DNA from 2 places in the Bacillus sp. 01N45 genome. Region 2 is predicted to be linked to the other one. Evidence: riboswitches for the same ligand, from Rfam matches in the RefSeq annotation. Region 2 holds a riboswitch; the other holds the start of a gene.
The links. Region 2 has a riboswitch for cyclic di-AMP ahead of AC1DMU_RS14415 (APC family permease). Riboswitches for the same ligand answer to the same signal wherever they lie in the genome.
Positions count from the first base shown of each region.

Region 1: linked by a shared signal. The riboswitch ahead of AC1DMU_RS18715 (SipW-dependent-type signal peptide-containing protein) and the one ahead of AC1DMU_RS14415 (APC family permease) in region 2 are both predicted to bind cyclic di-AMP.

Region 1 covers NZ_JBFTQW010000007.1:293,165-300,733, forward strand. Annotated here, with positions in the region: gene kdpB (potassium-transporting ATPase subunit KdpB) at 1-1,478, opposite strand, end outside; gene kdpA (potassium-transporting ATPase subunit KdpA) at 1,492-3,159, opposite strand; gene kdpF (K(+)-transporting ATPase subunit F) at 3,179-3,259, opposite strand; gene AC1DMU_RS18715 (SipW-dependent-type signal peptide-containing protein) at 3,256-3,360, opposite strand; cyclic di-AMP (ydaO/yuaA leader) riboswitch at 3,457-3,602, opposite strand; gene AC1DMU_RS18720 (hypothetical protein) at 3,861-4,091, opposite strand; gene AC1DMU_RS18725 (hypothetical protein) at 4,106-4,492, opposite strand; cyclic di-AMP (ydaO/yuaA leader) riboswitch at 4,586-4,733, opposite strand; gene thiD (bifunctional hydroxymethylpyrimidine kinase/phosphomethylpyrimidine kinase) at 4,819-5,640, opposite strand; gene thiF (thiazole biosynthesis adenylyltransferase ThiF) at 5,647-6,666, opposite strand; gene thiG (thiazole synthase) at 6,659-7,429, opposite strand; gene thiS (sulfur carrier protein ThiS) at 7,432-7,569, opposite strand, start outside.
Region 2 covers NZ_JBFTQW010000005.1:295,028-302,596, reverse strand. Annotated here, with positions in the region: gene AC1DMU_RS14440 (Nramp family divalent metal transporter) at 1-706, opposite strand, end outside; gene trhO (oxygen-dependent tRNA uridine(34) hydroxylase TrhO) at 1,198-2,157, shown strand; gene AC1DMU_RS14430 (hypothetical protein) at 2,366-3,841, opposite strand; gene panE (2-dehydropantoate 2-reductase) at 4,017-4,961, shown strand; gene AC1DMU_RS14420 (hypothetical protein) at 5,016-5,144, opposite strand; cyclic di-AMP (ydaO/yuaA leader) riboswitch at 5,284-5,430, shown strand; gene AC1DMU_RS14415 (APC family permease) at 5,575-7,401, shown strand.

The DNA.
Region 1 (7,569 bases), on a different contig from region 2:
GTTAACGGGTTATCACCTGTACACATAACCGTTTTAATCCCCATTTGACGCAATTGCTCAAAACGCTCACGCATACCTGGCTTTACTGTATCCTTTAAATAAATTAAACCGTAAATACGATTATCCACTGCAACTACAAGTGGTGTCCCGCCCTCTTTGGAAATGGAATCTGCTTTTTGATTTACATCTTTCGGAATCGTTCCACCTTGTGACCTAACCCATTCAATTACGCTACCTACAGCACCTTTTCTCACTTTCGTTCCGTCCTGTAAATCGACACCACTCATTCTCGTTTCTGCTTTAAACGGAACAAACTCACCTTGTTCTGCAATTTCTCGATTATATGATATAGATTTCATTTTTACATATTCTATAACCGATCGACCTTCTGGTGTTTCATCTAAAACTGAACTAATCGCAGCCCATTTTCCTACTTGCTCAATCGTTTCATTTCCTACAGGAAGCAATGTATGAGCCATTCGGTTCCCGAAAGTAATCGTACCTGTTTTATCTAAAATGATTGTATTAATATCACCCGCAGCTTCTACTGCTTTACCCGACATCGCTAACACATTGAACTTTGTCACGCGATCCATCCCGGCAATACCAATTGCTGATAATAAACCACCAATTGTCGTTGGAATTAAACAAACTAACAACGCTACAAGTACAGCTGTATCAATTTGAAACCCTAAATAGTTTGTAAAAATCGGCAACGTCACAACAACGATTAAGAAAATAAGCGTTAAACTCGTTAATACTGTATTTAAAGCAATCTCATTCGGCGTTTTTTGACGAGCAGCTCCTTCTACTAACGAAATCATTTTATCAATAAATGATTCACCAGGATTACTCGTAATGACAATTGTAATCTCATCACTGACGACCATCGTCCCGCCTGTTACGGAACAAAAATCGCCGCCCGCTTCTTTTATTACAGGAGCTGATTCCCCTGTAATCGCAGATTCATCAACAGACGCTAATCCTTTAATTACTTCCCCATCACTCGGAATCATTTCTCCTTGTTTTACAATAACAACATCATCTTTTCTTAGATCAGTTGCTGAAACTTGAACAATGTCTCCATTTTCTTTTACAACATTTGCAAACACATCTTTCTTCGACTGTTTTAAAGAATCGGCTTGAGCTTTCCCCCGTCCTTCCGCTAACGCTTCTGCAAAGTTAGCAAATAAAACTGTAAATAATAGAATGAGAGAAACTGTTATATTAAACCATCCTGGTACACTACTAGAACGACTTGGAAGAAACGATAAAATGAACGTAATGATAAATCCAATTTCTACAACAAACATAATCGAATTCTTTATCATGACTTTCGGATTCAATTTCGCAAAGGATTGTTTCATCGCATGTTTCACGATATCACGATCCATCGTTTTCGCTTGTCTAACTTCATCTTCTACAGCATGTATTTGTGACTCATTTACTCTCTTTTCTTTTACTACTACCGGTCTCATCATTTACCCTCCATTACTTCAATGTAAGAAATTCTGCAATTGGGCCGAGTACTAACATCGGGAAGAATGTTAATGCACCGACAATTACAATTGTTCCGATGAAAATGCCGCCAAATAAACTATTATCCGTACGGAACGTTCCGACTGTTTCTGGTACTACCGTCTTTTCTTTCAATGAAGCTGCAACAGCTAGCATCGTAATTAAACTGAAATAGCGCCCTAAAAACATAACTAAGCCAGTTGTAATATTCCAAAACGGTGTATTATCCGCTAACCCTTCAAATCCAGATCCGTTATTCGCAGCTGACGATGTGTATTCATATACCACTTGCGTTAAACCATGGAAACCAGAATGAGAAATGGCATCCGTTCCTAAACTTGTTGAAAGAGCTAATGCTGAAAACCCTAAAATAAGCAGTGGATGAAATAGTATCGTTACCGCAATTAATTTCATTTCCTTACCTTCAATTTTCTTACCTAAAAACTCTGGTGTCCGTCCAACCATCAATCCAGATATAAAGACTGCGATAATCGCATACATAATAATGTTCACAAAACCTGCCCCAACGCCGCCGTACACTGTGTTTAACATCATATTTACGAGTGGTACTAACCCGCCAATTGGTGTTAACGTATCATGCATCGTATTAACGGCTCCTGTTTCAGCAGCTGTCGTCACTGTTGCGTATAGGGAAGAAAATACTGTTCCAAATCGTACTTCTTTTCCTTCTGTACTCCCTTGTACATGTTCGATGCCCATTCCATTTAACGCTGGATTCCCATGTAATTCAGATGTAGTAATCGTTATAAATCCTAGTAAAAACACCATGAATAGTGATACGAAAAGGATACGACCTTGTTTTTTATTTCCTACCATTCGTCCGTACGTAAATGGAAGTGCTGTTGGCAATAACATCATAAGCATCATTTGTAAAATATTACTCATTTGCCCTGGATTTTCGAAAGGATGTGTAGAGTTTGCTCCGAAAAATCCACCGCCGTTATTTCCGAGTTCCTTAATGGACACGAATGATGCAACAGGCCCACGTAATATACTTTGCTTTGCCCCATCAATTGTTTGTGCTGTAACTGCCCCGTCTAACGTTTGTGGTACACCAAGTGCGACAAAGATTAGCGCTGCAACAAACGCAATAGGAAGAAATACTCTCGTTAAAGCTCTCGTAAAATCAACGAAAAAGTTACCGAGTTCCTTCCCAGCAAGCCCTCTTATAAACGCCATTACAAGTGCTAAAGTCGTTGCTGGTGCTGCAAACATTAAAAATGTAATTCCGATTAATTGTGATAAATAAGATAAACCATTTTCACCGCTATAATGCTGTAAGTTTGTATCAGCCATAAAACTAATTGCTGTATTAAAAGCAAGCGTAGGCTCCATCCCTTCAATATGCGCTGGATTTAATGGCAATACTCCTTGTAGTCTGAAAATGAAATATACGACAACAATCATAAATCCATTTAATAAAACTAATGACAATGCGTACTGTTTCCACGTTTGATTGTATTCTTTTACACCCGTAATTTTAAAAATAAGTTTTTCAAAAGGCCCGAATACTTTATCTAACTTTTTACTACCTTGAAAGGCTTTCTCTAAATAAATCCCCATTGGCTTTGCCACAAGAATAAACAACAGCATTGTAATAACAACTGCGACCCAAATCATAATGAATGATTCCCCCTAATTAAAACTTTTCTGGATTTAATAATGCATACACTAAGTACACAGTAATTGCTGCAACAATAACCGATAAGGCAACCGTCATGATTGCTCCCCTTCTTTCACAACTTTATCTGACCAACTTGCAAGACTTACCATCGATGCGACTAACACAACAAAAATCCCGATCATTACAACATCTAACATAGCTACCCCTCTCCCTACTGTAAAAATTTACCATTAAATTATTAAAAAAAGAACACTAAGCTCTACTTAGTGTTCGAAATGAACAACACAAAGTAAACCTCCTCTCTAAACGCTTACGAGGTTAGCTGTCGGATTCGGGCCTAAAGAGTAGCCCTACTTTCAAAACTGAAAGATTCACCCCAAGTGACGATGCACAAAATTGGTTCCCCCGCTCCATTTCTGGAACTCAGCGATTTTAGGTTTTTTTGGAAATTTTATGAATGATTTATGAGAGTAAATATACTCCTCTATATTTAACTTGTAAAGAGTCAAATTACTTAAAATAAGAAAATATCCATCTATTTAAACGCTTACATTGAGTGTTATTAATATTATTTCATCTGTTTTCTCGTCTTTTCTTTCTTTTTCACAGAAATGATCTTTTAAATACGAAACAAAAAGAGCGAATGACATGAAGTGCATAGCTTGTTGCACTTAGCATTCGCTCTTTTTTTCACTATTTATTCTCCACGCAAAAACGCGCGCAAATTTCTCCCACGAATATAAACTTGTGACAATTCTGCATGTAGCTGCTCATATTCGATAACATCTGTTTTTAAATATAAAGCATCTTTCGATGGCAATATGATATAGGGCCTCGGAAAAATGGGATCAAGCACCACCAATTCTTGAACTCGTTCTACTGATACCGCCCAACGATTCGCTATATCTCCTAGTAACAACACCTTCATCTTTTTCCCCCGCCCTATTCAAAAAATAAAAAAGAAATATTATCACAATTCGTAAACACGACAAATGTAGCTCCAATTGTTTCATAGAGCCTCGTTGGATATCGTTTATTCTTTGTAACAACAGTAATAGGTGCTTGAAAAGAAAAGCGAATGTGTTCTGTGAAGAAACTAATGATTGGAAGCTCATCCCCTAGTAAAATCACCTTCTTAATACACTCACAAATACTAGTAAAATCTTGTGCCTTACTACAGCTATAAGTCCAATCAAACCCACAATTCCTAACTTCAGCAGCTATCTCTTCATTTGCTGTAAAAATAATTAACTCATGTTGAAATGCTACTAAATCTCTTAAACTATTTACCTTGCTTTCTTCCCCAACACAAATAAGTGTTAATTCCATATACCTCATCCTCCTTAGCATAAAAGAACTCAAACATAGATTGATATTCCCCTATACTAATCAGATCGATGAAGTGATGTATCCATCATGGCACCGTCCTCTCTCAAGACGCTTACGAAGTTAGCTGTCGGATTCGGACTTTGAGAGTAGCCCTACTTTCAAAATTGAAAGATTCACCCCTAGTGACACTGCACAAATTGGTTCCTCCGCTCCATATAATTGGACTCAGCGTATTACAAAAAATATATTCTGGCTGATATATTACTCCTGTAGTTGGAAAAAGTAAACAGAAAAAAAGCCAGTTACAAAACTGACTTTCCACTTACTTATACACGCGTTTTATTCACTTTATATGCAAAATGATTCGTCGGTCCATGACCACTTCCAATATGCAGCGGCTCTTCAATTGCTATACTAATAAATTGTTTTGCTTCTTGAACTGCCTCTTCAATTGAGTATCCTTTAGCAAGCCCTGCTGTAACCGCTGAAGCAAATGTACACCCGCTTCCATGCGTTTGCTTTGAAGGAATTCTTTCACTTTTAAATTCGATAAACTGCTCACCATTAAAGAGTAAATCAACTACTTCATTACCTTGATACTCTGCATGTCCGCCCTTCATAAGCACATATTTTGCACCCAATTCATGCAGTACTTTCGCAGCTTCCTTACTATCTTCAATATTATGAATCTCCATTCCAGTTAACACTTCTGCTTCAGGTACGTTCGGTGTTACAACCGTTGCTACTGGTAATAAATATTCTTTTAATGCTTGTACTGCTTCTTGTTGTAATAATGATGCACCGCCCTTAGCAATCATAACAGGATCTAGTACAATATTATTCCAGCCAAATTTATTAATATGTTCTGCTACAATTTGAATAATTTCACTGCTAAATAACATTCCTAGTTTCACAGCATCTGGTGTTAAATCCGTACCAATTGAATTCAACTGTTCCGTAATACCTTCTAACGAAACTGGATATACCCCTTGAACGCCAAGCGTGTTTTGAGCAGTAATTGCCGTAATAGCCGTCATCCCATACACACCAAGCTCTTGGAATGTTTTTAAATCTGCTTGAATGCCGGCACCGCCGCCACTATCAGATCCTGCAATTGTTAAAGCTTTATTTACTTTCATCCCACTCATCCTTTTCTATCCAAAATAGCGATGATAAATTGTTTTTGCTTCGCTTATATCTTTCGTTCCATGTACAAGTACACGACCATCTTTAAAAGCAACTAATCTCTTTTCTTCCACAGAAAATGATAATAAATATGGATTTACATTTAAATCATGCACACGATCATTCAGCAGCTCTTTGTATCGTTCAAAATCCATTTCCTCTTTATGAGGTGGTCTAATTTGAACTGTATTTCTCCCGCATAAAACTGCTGTTTTCGATGTGTTTTCTTTATTTAAATACGGGTATATCGCATTCTCTCCGCACGAAGGACAATTATGCTTACGAAGCTTTTGCACATTCATACATGAATATTCATTCTTCCACACATCAAACGACACAAGTCCATCTCGAAGTGATTCATAATCTTCCACTAACAATTTAAGAGCTTCCGTTACTTGATGAGAAACGACGAGAGATACAGCAGGTGATATAATGCCCGCTGTATCACATGTCGCCCCGCCCAGCGGAATCGATTGTAATAAACAAGATAAACATGGCGTTTTACTAGGAAGAATTGTGTAAGAAAGGCCGTAACTCCCTACACATGCTCCGTAAACCCATGGAATGGAATGTTTTTGCGCTATATCATTCACAATAAAACGCGTTTCGAAATTATCAGTTGCATCAATAATTACGTCAACCTTTGTAACGAGTTCTTCTAATTCCTCAGCTGTTACATCTTGAACGAGAGCCTCTACTCTTACTTCACGATTGATCTCTGCTAGACGTTTTTTTGCCGCTACAGCCTTTGGAAGATTATTTTCCACATCACTCTCTGCGTACAATTGTTGCCTTTGTAAATTACTCCAATCGACATAATCTCGGTCAACAATCGTTACTGTGCCAACACCTGCTCTTACAAACATCTCTGCATTTGCACTACCTAATGCACCTGCACCGATAATGAGTACATGCTTTTCTCTTATCTTTCGTTGCCCCTCTTCTCCAATTGGAGAAAATAATTCTTGGCGAGAATATCGATTATTCAACTACGCTCATTCCTTCTAAAGGACTGCTTGCTGTTGCACAACGTTTACGTGCAATACGACCTGCTTCAAATCCTAATCGTCCTGCTTCAATACTTAATTTCATTGCTTGTGCCATTTTTATTGGATCTTTTGCTCCCGATACAGCAGTATTTAATAACACACCATCCGCTCCTAATTCCATCGCAAATGCCGCATCAGCCGGGCTACCAATACCAGCGTCAACGATAACTGGCACTGTCGCTTGTTCAATAATGAAACTTAAATTTAACGGATTTACAATACCAAGTCCTGAACCGATTGGTGATGCTCCTGGCATAATTGCATGCACACCTAGTTCTTGTAATTTACGTGCTAATACAACATCATCAGATGTATACGGAAGAACGATAAATCCTTCTTCTAGTAACATTTCAGATGCCTTTAACGTTTCTACTGGATCAGGTAATAACGTTCTATCATCACCAATAACTTCCACTTTAATCATATCGCAAAGCCCCGAAGCTTTTGCTAGTTTTGCAATACGAACAGCTTCTTCAGCATTTTTTGCTCCAGCTGTATTCGGTAATAACTTATATTTTTTCACATCAAGTTTCTCTAATAAATTAGGCTGCTTTGCATCAAATATATCCATACGACGTACTGCGAACGTTAAAACCTCAGCCTCAGATACATCGATTGCCTTTTGCTGTACATCAAAATCAGGGAATTTTCCTGTTCCTAATAAAAGTCTAGAATGAAATGAAAATGGTCCAATGTTTAACATAATCAACCGCCTCCTACGAAAGTTACAATCTCAATTTGGTCTCCATCAAAAACAGATGTATCTGCATGATCATCTTTTTGTAAAATATCTTTATTACGCTCTACTACTACAATTCTGTTATCTAATTCTAAATGTGTAAG
Region 2 (7,569 bases):
ATGCAGAATGTAAATAGATTGCATGTGGCATAACTGTCGCACCTAATATCCCTGCTGCAAGTAATATACTGTCTACACCTTGGAATTTTGGAATAAATAGTCCTGAAAGAAGGGGACTTAATTCTGGTTTTGCATAAAAAACTTGAATCCCAAATGCTATTACTACGATAAAAATCATCCCTGTAATAATAGCTTCTAGTGGGCGAAATCCTCTGCGTTGAAACTCAAGAATAATAAATGATCCGACTGCTGTAATTAAAGCAGCTGGTAACATCGGAATTCCAAATAATAAATACAATCCGAGTGCTGCCCCGATAAATTCCGCTAAATCTGTAGCCATAATAACGAGTTCACCTTGAATCCATAAGCCAATAGACACAGGTTTTGGAAAGTGTTCGCGAGCAATTTCAGGTAAATTATTTCCCGTAGCAATTCCTAATTTAGCTGATAAAGTTTGAATTAATACTGCCATTAAGTTAGACGCGAATATAACCCATAATAGTAAATATCCATATTGTGAACCAGCTGCGATATTTGTAGCAAAGTTACCAGGGTCAATATAAGCTACGGATGCGATAAAAGCGGGTCCTAAAAACGGTAACAGTCTTTTCCACCCTTTCGTTTCTCCACTTAAAGCTAAGTGTGCTGATTGAACAGTTGTACTTTGAGAAGGGACTTGTTCATCTTTTGATATATCTTTATTCATAGTAGTTTTCCCCTTTGAAATGTTAACTTGATGAAATTATTGTAAGTATTCTTATTGTTTATTTCAATACATTTAAATGTATCAGATGATATTTTTATTTGAACACAAATGTTTCCTTAGTGCAAATTATATGCCTTGCTGCAATGGATGGTGTTGTGTTATAAAAAAATGGGAGTTTATGGTGTGATTACATGGGGAAACATAATGAATTAAAGGGCTAATTTTGAAATTTATGTGAACATAGAGCCTATATTACAGCATATTAATTGATGGAAATGAAATTGTATGATATATAATATATTGGGATTACAACATAACCATAGTGTTTTGTGATGTAATCTTGTTTTTATTTTCGTTAACTTATAGAAAAAATTGTAAATAGAAGAAAATAGGCTAAGTACAATTTAGTATGTATTTTCTTATTATATATGTTTTGATATGAACGTTAACTTATACATGATTTTAAAATTTAGATAGGTGGTAGAAATAAATTGGCAACTACAAAACCATATAGAGTATTACTATATTACATGTACACAACAATTGAAAATCCAGAAGAATTTGCTGAACAGCATTTAGAATTTTGTAAATCACTTGAGTTAAAAGGAAGAATTCTTGTAGCGACAGAAGGAATTAACGGAACTTGTTCTGGAACTGTTGAGCAAACAGAGAAATACATGGAAGCAATGAACAATGATCCACGTTTTGCTGGAATCGTTTTTAAAATTGATGAGGCAGATGAACATGCATTTAAGAAAATGCACGTACGCCCTCGTCCAGAGTTAGTTACACTTCGTCTAGAAGACGACATTAATCCGAAAGAAATAACTGGTAAATATTTAGAGCCAACAGAATTCTATGAGGCAATGAAACAAGAAGATACAGTTATCATTGATGCACGAAATGATTATGAGTTTGATCTAGGTCACTTTAAAGGTGCGATTAAACCGGATATTGAATCATTCCGTGAGTTGCCAGATTGGATTAGAGAAAACAAAGAAACACTTGAAGGTAAAAAGATTTTAACATACTGTACAGGCGGAATTCGTTGTGAGAAGTTTTCTGGTTGGTTAGTTCGTGAAGGTTACGAAGATGTAGGTCAGCTTCACGGCGGTATTGTAACGTACGGAAAAGACCCAGAAGTACAAGGTGAGCTTTGGGATGGACAATGTTACGTGTTCGATGAGCGTATCTCTGTACCAGTAAACCAAAAAGAGCATGTTATCGTTGGTAAAGACCACTTTACAGGTGAACCTTGTGAGCGCTATGTAAACTGTGCAAATCCAGAATGTAATAAGAAAATTTTATGTTCTGAAGAAAACGAAGCGAAACATTTACGTGCATGTTCTCATGAATGTCGTGTACACCCACGTAATCGTTATATCGTTCAACACGAATTAACTGAAGAGCAAGTAGCTGCTGCATTAGAGAAAATCGAAGCAGGGAAGTAAGCTAAATTATTGTAATAAAAAAGTACTCCAAATTTTATTTTGGAGTACTTTTTTTACTATGTGTTTTTTATCAGTTTTTGTCGGTAAGTCGATATATCTTAAAAATCGCTGATATAATTTGAGTTGCGCCGATATATTCGAAAAATCGCTGATAAAAATTTCATTTACTGAAGCGTACCACATATTTGTAATTTGAAAATAACTTTCTTTACTTCCTATCATCTTTCTCTTTAACAGCAGAAAGTACAGTTTGTTTTACCCATGATTTTCTTCGTTTATGTTGTAGACTCCATTGGTATAAACTTTGCGCACCTAAAATAAGTGAAATGACTATGCCGCTAATTGCTATTAAAAGCGCGAAAAATTCAAGTGGAGACGAGATTTTGTTTGAATCGGTGTTTCTTAAAAGATCAATCATAGTAAACCCTAACATTTGGCCTACTACAGAGTAGAGCGTTAAAATTAATAGTAAAAGGCTATCTTTTTTAGAAGCGACATTTTCTTGATATTTAAACAAACTATCAAGATTTTGTTTTGCATTCGAGTATAGTACTTCAATGTTAAATAGATTTCTTAAGCGGAAGAAAATATCTTCACTCTGTGATTGGGATACTAACTCTAAAGAGAAGTAATTTGCTGTAAATGAATTGATTGAATAAATTAATTTCTCTATTTCATTTGTATCTTGTTCAATGTTAAGTTCAGCATAAGCGTTTGCCATTTTTAATAAAACAACTTTATGAAATAGATTTAATAACAAAGCGTAATAAAACTCCCCGTACATTTGACTAGCAAGTTTAGCGATTGCTTGCTCACCTTCATTTGTTATACATGTAAAAATATGTTCTTCCATAACAAAGTAGCGATTAGGAGCCCATCTTTGATAAGAATGTTTTGTTAAATAATCTTGAATATAAGGGATGTTATTTGCGCTAATATACGGATTGCCATCGTCTGTTAATCCGGAAAGACTGGAAGTTCGGTATACATCGATTATATGAAGGTCTGACTCTTTATTCACGGATAATAAAGTTTGTACATACATTCTTTGGTCTTCAAAGAAAGGAAAGGTTTGAAAGTAAGAGCTCCGCAATCTCTTTTTCTCAAAGAAGTCTGTTACACCATGAAATAAATCACCGAATATAAGTTTTTCCACTTGTGAGTATTGTTTTCCGTTACATTCAATACAAATAGTCTCGTTTGTATCATTTTTAGTCTCAAGTACACGGAAGCGGGCGGCGAATTCGATTGCTTCTGATAATGTCATGTTTGGAGCGGTTTCTACTTCTGTCCGAATTGTTAAGAAGCCAAGCTCATAAGGGCAAAGTGTTACATCAATAGAATGAATCTTGAATGGAACAGAAATCAAATTTGTTGTTAAATGTCCAGTTAAGTTAAGGTCTTTAGAATAGCGTTGTAATCCTTTTTGATGCTCTGAGTGAGGAAATAGAATTTTATTTGTAAATGAAAGATAGTATGCTTCCATATTTTGATGTGAAACTTGAAACTTTCCGTAGTATGTATTTTCATTTTCAAGATGATCGAGTCGAAAAGGACGGAAATCATTTTTCTGTAAGAAAGGGAACATATTTTGTTCATATCCAGTTTTAAAAGAAAACGGGAATATAAATTGAAATATAGCTGTTGTCACATCTTTTTCCTCGATTGTTTGTATTGCCTCCATTTACATTGTTTCCTTTCCATATATGCTATAAAAACAACATACCCAAATTTATTTGAAAATAACCACTGTTTTATACTCGATTAAGAATGAAAATTCAGCTTATTTAGTAGGGGACATGTATAATGTTATGTATATTAAATGTTATAAAATTGTATTTTGAAAAGGGGGATGTTGTATGCGTATTTTAGTATTAGGAGCTGGTGGCGTCGGAGGCTTTTTTGGAGGTCGATTAGTCGAAAAAGGAGAAGATGTTACGTTTCTTGTCCGCAGTAAAAGAAAACAGCAATTAGAGGAAAGGGGACTTGTTATTCGTAGTGTTAACGGGGATTTTTCCTTCCAACCGAAATTAATAACGAAAGAAGATCGAACTTCTCCGTTTGACGTTATTTTATTTTCAACAAAAGCGTATCACTTAAACGAGGCGATTCAAGATTTGAAGCCGTTTGTAGGTGAAAATACTGTCATCATTCCATTGTTAAATGGTATTGCTCATTTATCACTATTACAAAAGGAATTCGGCGTGGAAAAAGTAATTGGCGGTTTATGCTTTATCGAGACGACGTTAAACGATCAAGGAGAGATTGTACAAACGAGTGTTGCCAACAGACTTGTATTTGGAGAAATGAAGTCTCAAGATTCAGAGAGAATAAAGCATATTTCTAAAGCATTTGCAGGTACGAAATCTAGTTTTGTTTTAAGTGAAAATATTATGCAAGATATGTGGCATAAATATTTATTTATTACTGTAATGTCGGGTGTGACGACATTAATGCGTGCAGCGATAGGACCGATTCGCGAAAGTGAAGGTGGACGCGATTTTATCCAAAACTTATTTGAAGAATGTGTGCAAATCATGAGATCTATGAAAGCTCCAGTTAAGGATGGAATTGCCCAAGAACATATGAAAAAAATTGATAAAATTTCGTATGATATGAAGTCATCGATGCAGCGTGATATGGAAAAAGGTTCGTTCGTTGAAGGCGAGCACATACAAGGATACTTACTAGATGTAGCGGAACAATTTTCTATAGAAGCACCATTATTAGGGGCAGTATATCAAAATTTGAAAGTGTATGAAGAAATGACCTTTAACAGATCAGCAATACAATTGGATGTATGAAAAAATAAAAAAGAAAGCAATATATAAGTGTATTGCTTTCTTTTTTATGACAAATTATTTATTTCTTTTCGTTCTATCTGTCAAATTTATTTCCTGTTCACGTTTACCGTATAATTGATTAATTTCATTTGCTAATGCATCTAAATAGGAATCGGAAAAAATAGGCTTCTTTTCTTTAGACATATGAGTCTCCTTTATCGATTTTTTAGTATTCATTATGTATATTTACCAGCGGATTATGCGCAATCATTTAAATTTTTTCTTTTTAAAAATTTTTGTTTACATTTTGAAAATAAAGGAGTATTATAATCCACAGTTTCAATTTTCTAAATCGCTGAAACCGCATGGTGCGGGGGACCCGTTCTTATGGATTAGTACTTAATCCAATGGGGTGAATCCTTGAAAAAGGTAGGGCTACTCATAGGCCCGAATCCGACAGCTAACCTCGTAAGCGTTATATTGAGAAGGAAGGTGGAGCTTGTGCGACAAAAAAAATAATGTCTACAAGTCTATTTCGTTATGGCTTGTAGACATTTTTTGTTTTCTGAAGAAATCGTTTACCCGCTGTAACTAGCAGAAAAGTTCGTACAAAATTATTGGAGAGTGGACAGCAGTGGTTTCATCAATCAAAAGGTTTTTAATTGGAAGGCCGTTAAAATCAACTGAGTTAGGAGAGCAAAAGCTTAATAAAACGAAGGCGTTAGCTATTTTATCTTCTGACGCATTGTCATCGGTCGCATACGGACCAGAGCAAATATTAATCGCACTAGCAGGCCTAGGAGCAGTAGCTTATTGGTATTCTATTCCTATCGCTGTTGGGGTATTAGTATTATTGACAGCCCTTATTTTATCTTATCGACAAATTATTTTTGCTTATCCGCACGGCGGGGGCGCATACGTAGTATCAAAAGAAAATTTAGGGATGAATCCAGGGCTAATAGCTGGAGGATCTTTATTAGTCGATTATATTTTAACTGTTGCAGTAAGTGTATCAGCAGGTACAGATGCGCTTACATCAGCTTTCCCTAGTTTACATGCACATAATGTAATCATTGCGATTATATTTGTTATATTGATTACTATTTTAAATTTAAGAGGGGTAACGGAATCAGCTTCCGTTTTAGCATATCCTGTTTATTTATTCGTTTTAGCACTATTTATATTAATTGGTGTAGGTATTTATAATATTATAACTGGTCAAGTTTCACCGACATTACATTCACCGATTGGAACACCAGTTGCAGGAATTAGTTTGTTTTTACTGTTACGAGCATTTGCTTCAGGAAGCTCTGCTTTAACGGGTGTTGAGGCAATATCTAACGCAATTCCAAACTTTAAGGATCCTGCACCTAACAATGCAGCGAAAACATTGCTCGCAATGGGTGCATTACTTGCAGTTTTATTTTCAGGAATTGTTTTCTTAGCTTATTATTACGGAATTAATCCAAGTAAGGAAGTAACAGTTGTTTCACAAATTGCTGAACAAACTTTTGGACGTAATTTCATGTACTATTTTATACAGGGTACAACTGCTTTAATATTAATTCTTGCTGCTAACACAGGGTATTCTGCATTCCCGCTATTAGCAGTTAACCTTGCAAAAGACAAATTCATACCGAGAATGTTTACGATTAGAGGAGACCGCCTAGGTTACTCAAACGGTATTATTATACTTGGAATTGCTTCGATTATTTTAATTGTAGCTTTCCAAGGGCAAACAGAACATTTAATTCCGTTATATGCAGTAGGCGTATTTATTCCGTTTACACTCTCTCAAACGGGGATGGTATTAAAATGGCTTCGTGAAAAACCTGAAGGATGGGCTTTGAGATTAACGGTCAATTTAATTGGTGCAGTCATTAGTTTTATTGTAATGAGTATGTTCTTTTTAACTAAGTTCGCACAAGTTTGGTCAATCCTTATTTTCTTACCTGCCATCATCTTCTTGTTCCATAGAATTAAGAAGCATTACGATGCAGTGGGTGATCAATTAAGTTTAAAAACTTGTGAGCCACTTGTTCCAATTGAGGGAAATGTAATTGTTGTTCCTGTAGCTGGTATGACGCATGTAGTAGAAAATTCATTGAACTATGCGAAGGCTCTTTCAGCAGATCAAGTTATTGCTGTATATGTTGCTTTTGACAGAGAAGAGGAAAAGAAATTTGAAGAGAAATGGAAGAAGTGGCAACCTGAAGTAAGGCTTGTTACCTTACATTCTCATTATAGAAGTATTATTCAGCCACTAACAAAGTTTATTGATACAGTACAATATAAAGCGAGTGAGTCAAATTACCGAGTTACTGTAGTTATACCACAGTTCATTCCGAAAAAAGGTTGGCATAACATTCTTCATAATCAGTCTAGTTTACTCATTCGTGCGTATTTACTCTATAAACGAAATGTTGTTATTACGACAGTTCCATATCATTTGAAAAAGTAAGAAGATTTTTTAAGGATAGCTTTACGAAAGTGAAGCTATCCTTTTTGTGTATACACTATGCATAATTGCATACGGGTCTGGAAGATATATCAATATAATTTTTGTATCTATGAATAAGTAGAGGTTTTTGTTGTGATATATGGATATTTCAATTGAAAAAGTGAAGTG